3 regions of the Mesorhizobium sp. M0019 genome follow, and region 1 is predicted to be linked to each of the others. Evidence: predicted binding sites of a transcription regulator. Region 1 holds the regulator's gene; each other region holds the start of a gene.

Region 1 (4,212 bases):
GTTGACGTGGTTGACCAGCACCACGGCGGTGCGTTCGTCGATCAGCTCTTCGATGGTCGGCGCGTCGACCCCCGAGAGGCGCAGCAGCGTATCTTTTCGCGTCGAAACCACACCCTCAGCCATGTAGAGGTCCGTCGGAAAACTATCGCCCTCGGCGACGATGACCTGCCGCTCCGGTCGCATGGCCATGGCGGCGTGCAGCAGCTTGTAGATGTTGACCGATGTCGTGTCGCAGACCACCGTCTGGCCGGCCGCGGCACCGATCAGGCGCCCGAGCTGGTCGCCAAGTTCAAGCGGCATGTTGAACCAGCCGGCCGTGTTCCATGCGCGGATGAGATCATGCGACCATTCTTCGGTCGCGGCCTTGTGGAGTTCATCGAAAGCGGCACGTGAAGCAGCTCCTAGCGAATTGCCGTCGAGATAGATCACTCCTTGCGGCAACACAAAGCGGTCGCGCATCGCGCGCAGCGGATCCGCGGCATCCATCGCCTTTATGGCCACGAGATCGGGAATTCCTGTCATGATTTGTCTGCTCCCCCAAGATCCAACGCAAGGCCGGACACGCGTCGACTGTTCTTCCATTACCTGGTTGCGCGCAGCAAGGCTCCAGCGGCGAGAAGCAGCCTGACCAGGCGATGGAAACCGGGACTTAACCCGAGGTTGGCGTTTTGAGTTCGTTTCGTTCACGGTGCATTGACCAAACCGCACAGTCGATACGGTTCAATTCCGTGCCTTTTACCAACCGACGGCCGATGCCAGTGCCGCCTTCTAGGAGGCCAGAAGGGCGCAAACGAAAGCAGAATCAAGGCGATGAGGCTCGCGGCGATGAAAATGCGGTACGCCGGTAGGGGACGTCGTTTGTTTCCCGAGCCTTAACGCATTCATTAAACTTTAAACAGTTGCGGAACACAACTGGAACAGATAGTGTTTGTTCTGGGTTTGTTTTTCTGATTCTGTTGGGGGTCGCTATGCTGACACGCAAACAACACGAACTGCTTATGTTCATCCACGAAAGGTTGAAGGAAAGCGGTATCCCGCCTTCCTTCGACGAGATGAAGGAAGCGCTCGACCTGGCTTCCAAATCCGGAATCCACCGGCTGATTACGGCGCTGGAGGAGCGCGGCTTCATTCGCCGTTTGCCCAACCGGGCCCGTGCGCTGGAGGTGCTGCGCCTGCCTGACTCGATCGCCCCCGGCCTCAATGCGGCACGCAAGTTCTCGCCGAGTGTCATCCAGGGCAGTCTTGGGCAAGGCGGTCCTCGGCAAGGCAAGCCGACATCGTCGCGCGTGCCCGCAGCCGGAAATGACGACGATGTCGTCGCCGCCGTTTCGATCCCGGTGATGGGCCGCATCGCCGCCGGTGTGCCGATCGACGCCATCCAGCACCAGACGCATTCGATTTCGGTGCCGCCGGATATGATCATGGGCGGCGAGCATTATGCGCTCGAGGTCAAAGGCGACTCGATGATCGAGGCCGGCATTTTCGACGGCGACACGGTGATCATCCGCAATGCCGATACGGCGAGCCCCGGTGAGATCGTGGTGGCACTGGTCGACGAGGAGGAAGCGACGCTGAAGCGGTTCCGCCGCAAGGGCGCCTCGATCGCCCTGGAAGCCGCCAATCCAGCCTACGAGACGCGCATCTTCGGACCAGACAGGGTCAAGGTGCAGGGCAAGCTCGTTGGGCTGATCCGCCGCTACTGAGTTGCGCCCTTGGCGCCGGCTTTTGGATTGTCGGCCCTGCGGTATGGGGGCAGGCCGCGCGTCGCGCGTGAAAATTTCCGCTGCACGTGCCAGGGCCGGTATGATTTTTCGACCGCGAAACGGATTTCGGCGCGCGTTGCCGCTTGTGGATCGAAGTAGACGGCGGCACTTCCCGCGCGCGCCAGTTGCCGTTTGGTGACGACGAGGACCAGCCGGTCGTAGTAGCAGGGGTTATGGGCGGTGGCGTCGTCGATGACGATCAAGCTGGCAAAGGCGCAGGCTGGCCGCGCAGTATCGCGGTCCTTGGCTTGCGCGATGATCGCGCCGGATGGATGCCTGGCAAGGCAGAGGCCGTCCGTGCAAATGAACGGCATGCCCGGCGGTAGGTCGGCCGGATCGGCAATGTCGAATTGCGGGTCGTTCTTTCCAGGTGTTTCCGGCGCGACGATAGCCTCTGATGTGAGCGCGCGTTTCCAGTTGTCGATGGTGAACTCATTCGGGCGTGCCCGGTTGACCGCGAGTTCACCGCTGCCGATCGGCAGCGCGACCAGCCGTGCGTCCTCCGAGACCAATACGTCGGGTATGCGTGTCTGCGTTGTCGTCAGCAAGCCGGCGAGCGCAAAAGGAAGTGCCGCCAGCCGCAACCAGGTCGTCGCCATGCTGGCAATGACGAGGGCGATCGTCACCAGAAGGACGGATCTCAGCGAAATCAGCCCGACCGCATCGATCGGCGAGCGCTCCGAGATCCACCCGGACAGGGCGATCATCGCCGTCAGCCCCTTGCCCATGACATAGAGGAAAGGGCCATCCGCGCCGAACGGCATCGCCAGCGCACTGAGCACGGCGAAAGGCATGACGACCAGTGAGACGATGGGCATGATGGCCAGATTGGCGAACAGGCTGAGCGGCGCCACGCGCTGGAAATGCCATATGGCGAAAAGCGCCGTGGCGCTCCCTGCAATGATCGAGGTCATCGCCAGACCGCACATGCCCAGCAGGACCTTTCGAGTGGCAAAGCGTAGCGGCGACCGCCGCGGCGGCGGCGTGGTGGCCCTGCCGGCGCGGTAATCGGACCAGCCTGCATAGGCGCCGACAAGGGCCGCCGTCGCGGCGAAGGACATCTGGAAACTCGGACCGACCACCTCGTGCGGCGACACCAGGATGACCGCGATGGCCGAGATCGCCAGGTTGCGCATGGTGAGCGCGGCCCGGTCGAACAGCACGGCGATAAGCATCACCGCCAGCATGATGAAGCTGCGTTCGGCCGCCACGACAATGCCGGAAAAGACGAGGTAGGCCGCAATCGAAAAAAGCGCGGCGGCCGCGGCATATTTCTTGACCGGCCGTCGCGATGAGAAATCGGGAAACAGCGCAAAGGCACCCCGTAGCAGCGCCATGATGGTGCCGGCGACCAACGCCATATGCAGCCCCGAGATGGAGATGATGTGGTAGATGCCGGTGCGCCGCATCGCTTCGTTGATCTCCTCGGGAATGCCGGCGCGCACGCCAACGATCAGCGCAGCAGCAATCTCGCCCTCGGCGCCGCCGATGCGGCTGCGGATATGGTCGGCGATGGATTCGCGCGCGTCTTCGATCGCGGAAGAAAGCTGCGCGGCAAGCGGCATGCTGCCCGACGACACGACTTTCGGATTGCCGAGAAAAAAGCCGCTGCCGCCGATACCGGCGAAATAGCTGTCGAAGGAGAAATCATAGCTGTCGGGCCGCACCGGGCCGGTCGGCGGCAGCAGCCGCACATAGCCGGTGATCTCGGAACCGGCGGTCAGCGCAGCCGGTATCTTCATCGCCGAAACGCGGACCCGTTCCGGCATGTAGCGCAGTGTCGGCCTGGCGGTTGAGATCACATCGATTGTCAGCCTGATGCGGCCGCTCGCCATGGGCTCGTACGATACGACGCGACCCGTCAGCCGCGTCGAGATTTCGGAACCGAGCATATGCGTTCCGACACGCCATGTCTCGAACTTGGCGGCAAGTACGCCAAGCGCGCAGAGCAGCGCCACCATGAAGCACAGGCGCGTCCTGGGCCATGACCGCGAGACGACGGCACAAAGGGCCGCGAGGAGCGCGATTGCGATCGGCTGTGGAAAGGCCGGCTCCACCGACAGCCCGAAATATACGACCACCCCGCATGCGAGGAACACCGGCACCAGCAGGAAGGCGATGCCGCGGTCGAGTTCCAGGCCGGCTGCCGAGGTTACGCTGTTGCGGATACGGGACGGTGACGGGAGGCGGAAACGCCTGGGCAGGCGTACGATGGGCTCGCCCGCGGGCACGAGAACCGTTGCTGGGTCGCTGGCCGGCAGCGACGGAGCATCGAAGCGCGGAGCGGGTAGCAATGCCGGTGCCGGCAGGACAGGCGGGGGAGCAGCAAACAGCAAGCGTTCGCTGACGCCGTTGACCGCGTCCTCGCCCTCGCCCGCACCTCGGCCTCGCACAGCCATCGGGTCTGCCCCTTGCGCCCTCGACCTCCTATGCTACATGAACGCGCAAC
Region 2 (4,212 bases), on a different contig from region 1:
GCTGCCGCAGCCGCACATCATGCGGTCGCGCAACACCTTGGCGACGATCGAGGCTGCGGCGATCGACTGCGAGCGCTGGTCGCCCTTGATCAGCGCTTTGCCCTCGCAGGGCAGGCCGGGCGGCACGTCGCGGCCGTCGGCCAGTGCCAGCTTCGGCCGGATTGACAGGCCGGCCACGGCACGGCGCATCGCCTCCAGGCTGGCCTTGAGGATGTTGGAGGCATCGATGCCTTCGGCGCTGACCGACGCCATCGATACGGCGAGCGCGGAGCCGAGGATTTTCAGGAACAGCGCCTCACGCTGCAAATGCGTCAGCCGCTTGGAATCGTCGAGGCCGTCGGGGATGTTGGCTGGATCGAGCACCACCGCTGCAGCCACCACCGGCCCGGCGAGCGGGCCGCGGCCGGCCTCGTCCATCCCCGCCATCGGCCAAAGGCCTTCGGCCATCGCCCTTGTCTCGAACGAGAAGTCGGGTTTCTCGACGATTTCGAAGAGAAGCGGAGAATCGGAACGCGGGCGAGCCATGGTGCGGCGAGGTTCGCATCGGCTCCGATTCTCCGCAAGTCCCCTCCGGGTCGGGCGGGGCACCGGACCAGGAGGGGGCTACCGTCTGCAAGCCCGGGGACAGGACAGGCCGGACGGGATTTTTCGCCTGCTGCGGCCGCTTCAATCGGCTGGCGCGAGACGCTTTGTCACAGCAGCATCAGCTGCTCGGTTGCCTTGGCAGCGCGGACGAACTGGTCGGTCCTGAGCGAGCGCCGCTCGGCATTGAGGCCGAGCCGTTTGGCAGCGATCTCGAAGCGCCGGCCGATCTGCCAGGCATAGGGGCCGGAGCCTTTCATGCGCTTGCCCCACTCCGAATCGTAGTCTTTGCCGTCGCGCATCGAACGGATCAGCGACATGACATGGCGATAGCGGTCGGGATAGTGGCGCAGCAGCCAGTCCTTGAAGATCGGCGCGACCTCCAGCGGCAGGCGCAGCAGCACATAACCGGCCTCGCGCGCACCCGCTGCCTGCGCCGAATCGAGGATGCGCTCCATCTCCGGGTCGGTCAGTCCGGGGATGATCGGCGCGACCATCACCGAGGCCGGAATGCCAGCATCCGAAAGCTGCCTGATCGCCTCCAGCCGCTTGGTCGGCGTCGACGCGCGTGGCTCCATGGTGCGCGCCAGCATGCGGTCGAGCGTCGTCACCGACAATGCCACCTTGGCCAGCCCGCGTTCGGCCATGCGTGACAGAATGTCGATATCGCGTGTCACCAGCGCCGACTTGGTGACGATGCCGACCGGGTGCCCGCGCGCCTCCAGCACTTCGAGGATTTCGCGCATGATCCGGTATTGCTTCTCGATCGGCTGATAGGGATCGGTGTTGGTGCCGATGGCGATGGTGCGCGGCTGGTAATTATCCCTGGATAATTCCTTGTCGAGCAGCCGCGCCGCATCCGGCTTGGCAAACAGCTTCGATTCGAAATCCAGCCCCGGCGACAGGCCCATGAAGCTGTGCGTCGGCCGCGCGAAGCAATAGACGCAGCCATGCTCGCAGCCGCGATAGGGATTGATCGAGCGGTCGAAGGAGATGTCGGGCGATTCGTTGCGCGTGATGATGGTGCGCGGCTTCTCGACCTGTACCTCGGTCTTGAACGGCGGCAGCTCCTCCAGCGAATTCCAGCCATCGTCGAACACATGCCGGCTGACCGGCTCGAAACGGCCGGACGGATTGATGCCCGCCGACCTGCCGCGATTGCGGTCCGGACGGACGCGCATGCCGCTCTGCTCGATCATTGCATTCGCCATCTCGGCCCTGCCAGCGCCGAAGGCGGCAATATCGGCACGCACGATCTGTTCCATTTTGGCCCTCTCCCAGGGACTGTCCGCCCGCTGTCGAATCGCTCTGCTCATGAATGTATTCCTATCGTATCGATGAGAACAAAGCAAGAACTTTCTCGCGGTGCGCCGCAAAAACTGGCGCTGCCCACCGCTTTCCGCTATTCGGCTAAACATGCTCAGCGTCCTGATCGAAACCCTGAATGACGAGGAGGGCCTTGCCCGCACGCTCGCCTCGCTGATCGGCGGCGCCGTCGAAGGCGTGGTGCGCGACGTTCTCGTCTGTGACACCGGCTCGACCGATCAGACGCACCGCGTCGCCGAACATGCCGGGTGCCACTATGTCAGCGGCGGCATCGCCGCCGGCATCAGGCAGGCCAAGGGCGACTGGCTGCTTTTGCTGGAACCGGGCGCGCGGCTGGGAGAGGGCTGGATCGACGAGGTCGTCGCCCATACCGCCAAGCAAACCATGGCGGCGCGGTTCTCGCGGGCACGCGGCAGCCGCGCGCCGTTCCTGTCGCGCGTCTTTGCCGGAAATCGCGCTCTCGCCGAAGGCTTGGTGATCAGCAAGCGTCAGGCCGCCGCGCTGTCGAAGAATGCCCGCAGCGCCGAAGCGATCGCCCGCGGCCTGGCGACCAGGAGGCTCCACGCCGAGATCTGGGTCGCGCCGCGGAAGTGACGGCTTACCGTGCCGGTTCAGGGAACCCCGCCCAAACAAATTTTCTGGGGGGTCGTGGTTTATTGTGCATTGCACAAAATCTGGCCGGGGGTTACCATTCCCGGCGATATGGGCGAATAGGGTTTGGGGTGTGCCGGAGCGGCGACGACTAACGTCGATGCTGTTCCCTCGATATTGTGAGGACCCCGATGACCCTTTCAAGCCCTGACAAGTCCGGCGCTGCAAGCCTCGAGGCGATCGCACGCAACGGCGGTACGCTGCGCCGCATCGCCGCCCGCATCCCGACCTATCTTTCCGACCTTCGCGAGAATCCGGCATGGCTGCCGATGTTCATGCTGGCGCGCACCATGCCGGCGCGGCGGCTGCACTGGCGCGGTGCAAAGCCCGTTCCGCCGGCGCGCAACGTCGGTGAAACGATGTTCGCCGGCGTCGATCGCGATGCCGTCGTCGGCGCGCTGCGGACGGAGGGGCTCTATTCGGGCCTGATGCTGCCGGCCGCCATCCATGAGGAGATTGCCCGCTTCGCCGAGCGCACGCCATGCTTCGGCAATTTCGACCGCCGGCTGGAATTCCTGCCCGAAAAACACGCCGATGCCGAAAAGCATTTCGGCCGTCCGCTGCTCAGCGGCCATTATTTCGAGCGGGTCCTCGACTGCAGCGCGGCGGTCGCCGTGCAGCGCGATCCGCTGCTTCTCGACGTCGCAGCGCACTATCTCGGCAGCCAGGCCAAGCTGATCACGACCCGCGTCTGGTGGAGCTTTCCGACCGGTGGCGTCTCGGACGCCGACAAGAACATGGCCTCGCTCGGCAAATACCATTTCGACCTCGACGACTGGCGCATGCTGAAGTTCTTTTTCTACCTGGTGCCGGTCGACGCCGACACTGGGCCGCATGTCTATGTCCGCGGCTCCCATAATCGCCGCATCCTGAAGCATCAGCTGACGCTGCTGGTCGGCCATTCGGCGGAAGAGGTGCTGGGCGTCTACGGCGAGCAGAGCCCGGTCACGCTGACCGGGCCGGCCGGCCTCGGCTTTGTCGAGGATCCGTTCGGCTTCCATATGGGCACCGTGCCGACGCGCACGCCGCGGCTGATGATGGAGGTTGGCTTCGGCGTGTCGCCGCCGTCGCGCCGGCGGTTTCACGGCGAGCCGGTTATTCGCTGAGGCGGTGTCGCCCGGCTGATATCTCGCTCCGTCTCAGCCGCGCCGCAAATGCTCGTCCAGGCGCGGCATGATCTCGACGAAGTTGCAGGGCATGTGCCGATAGTCGAGCTGCGGCCTCAAGATGCCGTCCCAGGCGTCCTTGCAGGCGCCGGGCGAGCCCGGCAGCACGAAGACGAAGGTGGCATTGACGACGCCGCCGGTTGCCCGGCTCTGGATCGTCGAAGTGCCGATCTTGTCGTAGGAGATGCGGTGGAACACTTCGGAAAAGCCGTCCATGCGCTTTTCGAAGATCGGCTCCAGCGCTTCCGGCGTCACGTCGCGGCCGGTGAAGCCGGTGCCGCCGGTGGTGATGACGACATCAATCGCTTCGTCCCTTGACCAACCCAGGACCTTGTCGCGGATCTTGTCGCCGTCGTCGGTGACGATGTCGCGGGCGGCCAGGACATGGCCGGCCTCGGCGATACGGTCGGCCAGCGTCTGCCCGGATTTGTCGTCGGCGAGGCTGCGCGTATCGGAAACGGTCAGTACTGCGATGCGCACGGGAACG
Region 3 (4,212 bases), on a different contig from region 1:
AGCCGTGGCCGCCGGCAACGATGACGACCAACTGGCGCCCGTCGGCTACCGTGTAGGTCATCGGTGTCGACTGCCCGCCCGCCGGCAGCCGCGCCTGCCAGAGCTGTTTGCCGGTTGTCAGGTCATAAGCGCGCACATAGTCATCGACCGCCGCACCGAGGAAGGCGACGCCGCCGGCAGTGATCATCGGCCCGCCAATGCCGGGCACGCCGACCTTGAATGGCAGCGGCAATGGCGTCATGTCGTAGACGGTGCCGTTGCGATGCTTGTAGACGATCTTTCCGGTCCGAAGGTCGGCACCCGCCACATAGCCCCAGGGCGGCGCCTGGCAGGGAATGCCGAGCGGCGACAGGAACGGCTTCAATATGACTGCGTAAGGCGCACCGTCATTGCGGTTCAGGCCCTGTTCGCTGCCCTTGGTGTCGCCGGGCGGCGGCACGTCGGCGCGCGGCACCAGCTTGGAGATGAACGCCAGGTATGTCGGCATGCCGAACATCACCTGCCGGACCGGATCGACTGCCACGCCGCCCCAGTTGAAGGTGCCGAAATTGCCGGGGTAGATCAGCGAGCCCTGCAGCGACGGCGGCGTATAGCGGCCCTCATAGCGCAACTTCCGAAGCTCGATCCGGCAGGCCAACTGGTCGAACATGGTAATGCCCCACATGTCCGCGCCGGTCAGCGGTTTCGGACTGAAGCTCAGGTCCGAGACCGGCTGCGTCGGCGAGGTATGGTCGCCTTCGATCGCGCCGCCCGGCGCCGGCACTTCCTTGACCGGAACGATCGGCTCGCCGCTGCGCCGGTCGAGCACATAGAGGTCGCCCTGCTTGGTCGGCCCGACCAGCGCCGGCACCACGCCACTTTCCGTGGTGATGTCGACCAGCGTCGGCTGCGCCGGCACGTCCATGTCCCAGAGATCGTGGTGCACGGTCTGCCGCACCCAGCGCAATTGTCCGCTGTTGAGATCGAGCGCGGTGATCGAAGAGGAGAATTTCTCGTCATTGGCACTGCGTCCGGCACCGAGTTGGTCCGGCGTCTTGTTGCCGAGCGGCACATAAAGCAGCCCGAGCTTCTCGTCGACGCTCGCCGTCGACCACATGTTGGGTGAGTTGTTGGTGTAGGTCTGGTCCGGCGGCAGCGGCGTCGTCTGATCCGGATTGCCGGAATCCCAATTCCACAACAGCGCGCCGGTGTCGGCATCGTAGGCACGGATGACCCCGGACGGCTCCTGCGTCGAATAATTGTCGTTGACCGCGCCGCCGACGATGATCTTGTTGGCGACGATCAGCGGCGCCGAGGTCGAATAATAATAGCCCGGCTTCGGATATGGCATGTTGGCGAGCAGGTTCAGCGTGCCGCCTTCGGCGAAAGTCGGGCAGACCTGGCCATTCGCCGCATCGAGCGCGATCAGCCGGGCGTCGGATGTCGGCAGGTAGATGCGTGTGGCGCAGGGCTGGCCGGCGGCGACCTTGGCATCGGCATAATAGGACACGCCGCGGCAGGTCTGGTGCTGGCGGTCCTTGTTGAGCTTGACCTGCGGATCGAAGCGCCATTTCTCCTTACCGCTCGCGGCATCGATGGCGATGGCGAAATTATGCGGCGTGCAGATGTAGAGCGTGTCGCCGATTTTTAGCGGCGTCACCTGATAGGTCGTCTCGCCGATGTCGTCGGGCCCTTTCACGTCGCCGGTGCGATAGGTCCAGGCCGGCTGCAGATTGGCAACGTTTTCGGCGGTGATCTGGTCGAGCGGCGAATAGCGCTGGCCATATTGCGTGCGACCGTAATAGTGCCATTCGCCAGCCGGCACGTTGCCGCCGAGATCGGCCGTCGGCGTCACCTTGTCGGTGTTGAGTTCACCCGCAATATCCTTTGGATCGGTCGTCATCGAATAGCCGGCGACCGCAAGCGAGGCCAGCACGGCGAGGATCAGCGGCGCGCGTCCGTCGGGACCGGTAAGCCCGCGCCGCGCCCATGGCGTCAACAGCCATAGCGCGACAAGCACGATGATGCCGCCGCGCGGGCCGAGCTCCCACCAGTCGAAGCCGGTCTCCCAGACCGCCCAGGCGAGCGTGCCGAGCACGATCGCCGCGTAGAGCCACAGCGCCGTGGATCTGCGCCTGTAGAGCAGCCAGGCCGCGACAAGGAAAGCTAGACCGACGATGACGTAGTACCAGCTGCCGCCCAGCGTCACGAGCCAGATGCCGCCGCCGCCAATCGCCAGGCCGATGAGGAAAAGGATCAGGGAGGTGATGACCACAGCCAAGACGGTGCTCCTTCGACTGGTGCGCTCCGCGACGCGTCCATGGGCAACCCCGCATTGCGTTCCTGCCCCCACGCAACTTTCTCCGGCCCGCTTCCCCTGTCAAGCAAGCTCGGCGTTTTACGGTGCCGGCCCATCGCAAGCCCGGCGTTTTGGTTAGCAGACCCATTCAGATTGTGAGTCTACCGACTGGACAGAGAACAAAACGGAGACACTTCTGGCCTTTCGCTGCCGAATCACTACATTCGGGGGAGATGTCCGGCTTTTCGGAAGACATGCCCTTTTTTGACGAACCGAACGCGCGGCCCGTGGCCCCGTCGGGCATTGCCGCGCGCGCCATGGCTGCCCGCAGCAACCAGAACAACGCGCCCGATTATCTCAACGGCCTCAACCCCGAGCAGCGGCTGGCGGTGGAAACCACCGAAGGCCCGGTGCTGGTGCTGGCCGGCGCCGGCACTGGCAAAACGCGCGTCCTGACCACCCGCATCGCCCACATCCTTGCCACCGGCAAGGCTTTCCCCTCGCAGATCCTCGCCGTCACCTTCACCAACAAGGCGGCGCGCGAGATGAAGCAGCGCATCGGCCTGTTGATCGGCGAAGGCAATGTCGAGGGCATGCCGTGGCTCGGCACCTTCCACTCGATTGGAGTGAAGCTGCTGCGCCGACATGCCGAGCTGGCCGGGCTCAAATCCGACTTCACCATTCTCGACACCGACGACGTGGTGCGCCTGATCAAGCAGCTTATCCAGGCCGAAGGGCTGGACGACAAGCGCTGGCCGGCCAAGCAGTTCGCCCAGATGATCGACGGCTGGAAGAACAAGGGCCTTGGCCCCGCCGACATCCCCGAGGGCGATGCCCGTGCCTTCGCCAACGGCAAGGGCCGCGAGCTCTACAAGGCCTATCAGGAGCGGCTGAAAACGCTGAACGCTTGCGACTTCGGCGATCTCCTGTGCCATCCGATCCGCATCTTCCGCGCCAATCCGGACGTGCTGAAGGAATACCACAAGCGCTTTCGCTACATCCTCGTTGACGAGTATCAGGACACCAACACCGCCCAGTACATGTGGCTGCGGCTGCTGGCGCAGCGGCCGCAATCCTCCCCCCTTGAGGGGGAGGTGCCCGCGAAGCGGGCGGAGGGGGTTGCCGCAGAAGGCACCGCTAGAGCGTCGAGCACTGCCGCCGGTAGGTCGAGCACTGCCGCACGGACCCCACCCGACCGGGCTTCGCCCGGCCACCCTCCCCTCAAGGGGGAGGAAAGCCCGCGCCTGTCCACCGTAAATATCTGCTGCGTCGGCGACGACGACCAGTCGATCTATGGCTGGCGCGGCGCCGAGGTCGACAACATCCTGCGCTTCGACAAGGATTTTCCCGGCGCCACCATCATCCGGCTGGAGCGCAACTATCGCTCGACCGCGCACATCCTCGGCACCGCCTCCCACCTCATCGCCCACAATGAGGGCCGCTTCGGCAAGACGCTGTTCACCGAAAAGATCGCCGAGGACGACGAGAAGGTGCATGTCCATGCCGCCTGGGATTCCGAAGAGGAGGCCCGCGCCGTCGGCGAGACCATCGAGGCCTACCAGCGCCAGAAGCACAATCTCAACGACATGGCGATCCTCGTCCGCGCGTCCTTCCAGATGCGCGAATTCGAGGACCGCTTCGTCACGCTCGGCCTCAACTACCGCGTCATCGGCGGCCCGCGCTTCTACGAGCGCCTCGAAATCCGCGATGCGCTGGCCTTCTTCCGCGTCGTCGCACAAGGCGCCGACGACCTCGCCTTCGAGCGCATCGTCAACGTGCCGAAGCGCGGCCTTGGCGAGGCCACCATCCGCCAGATCCACGACACCGCACGGGCGCTGCGCATCCCGATGTCGGAGGCGGCGGCAAAACTCGCCGAAAGCGACGAGCTGAAGCCGAAGCCGCGCGCCGCACTGCGCGAGGTATCGGCCAATTTC

Evidence for each region. The regulator LexA, encoded in region 1, represses DNA repair genes until DNA is damaged. The targets are predictions, from matches to a motif close to TGTTCNNNNTGTGTTCNG.
Region 2: the regulator LexA is predicted to act here: its motif matches at 1,922-1,939, upstream of NKK47_RS31995 (PA0069 family radical SAM protein).
Region 3: the regulator LexA is predicted to act here: its motif matches at 2,454-2,471, upstream of NKK47_RS03850 (ATP-dependent helicase).

What each region holds. Positions count from the first base shown of each region.
Region 1 covers NZ_JAMYVK010000002.1:181,302-185,513, reverse strand. The annotation lists gene kynU (kynureninase) at 1-522, opposite strand, end outside; gene lexA (transcriptional repressor LexA) at 969-1,703, shown strand; gene NKK47_RS03015 (ComEC/Rec2 family competence protein) at 1,697-4,162, opposite strand.
Region 2 covers NZ_JAMYVK010000071.1:17,489-21,700, reverse strand. The annotation lists gene rnhB (ribonuclease HII) at 1-525, opposite strand, end outside; gene NKK47_RS31995 (PA0069 family radical SAM protein) at 693-1,847, opposite strand; gene NKK47_RS31990 (glycosyltransferase) at 1,999-2,502, shown strand; gene NKK47_RS31985 (phytanoyl-CoA dioxygenase family protein) at 2,691-3,665, shown strand; gene moaB (molybdenum cofactor biosynthesis protein B) at 3,699-4,212, opposite strand, start outside.
Region 3 covers NZ_JAMYVK010000003.1:83,403-87,614, reverse strand. The annotation lists gene NKK47_RS03855 (glucose/quinate/shikimate family membrane-bound PQQ-dependent dehydrogenase) at 1-2,260, opposite strand, end outside; gene NKK47_RS03850 (ATP-dependent helicase) at 2,512-4,212, shown strand, end outside.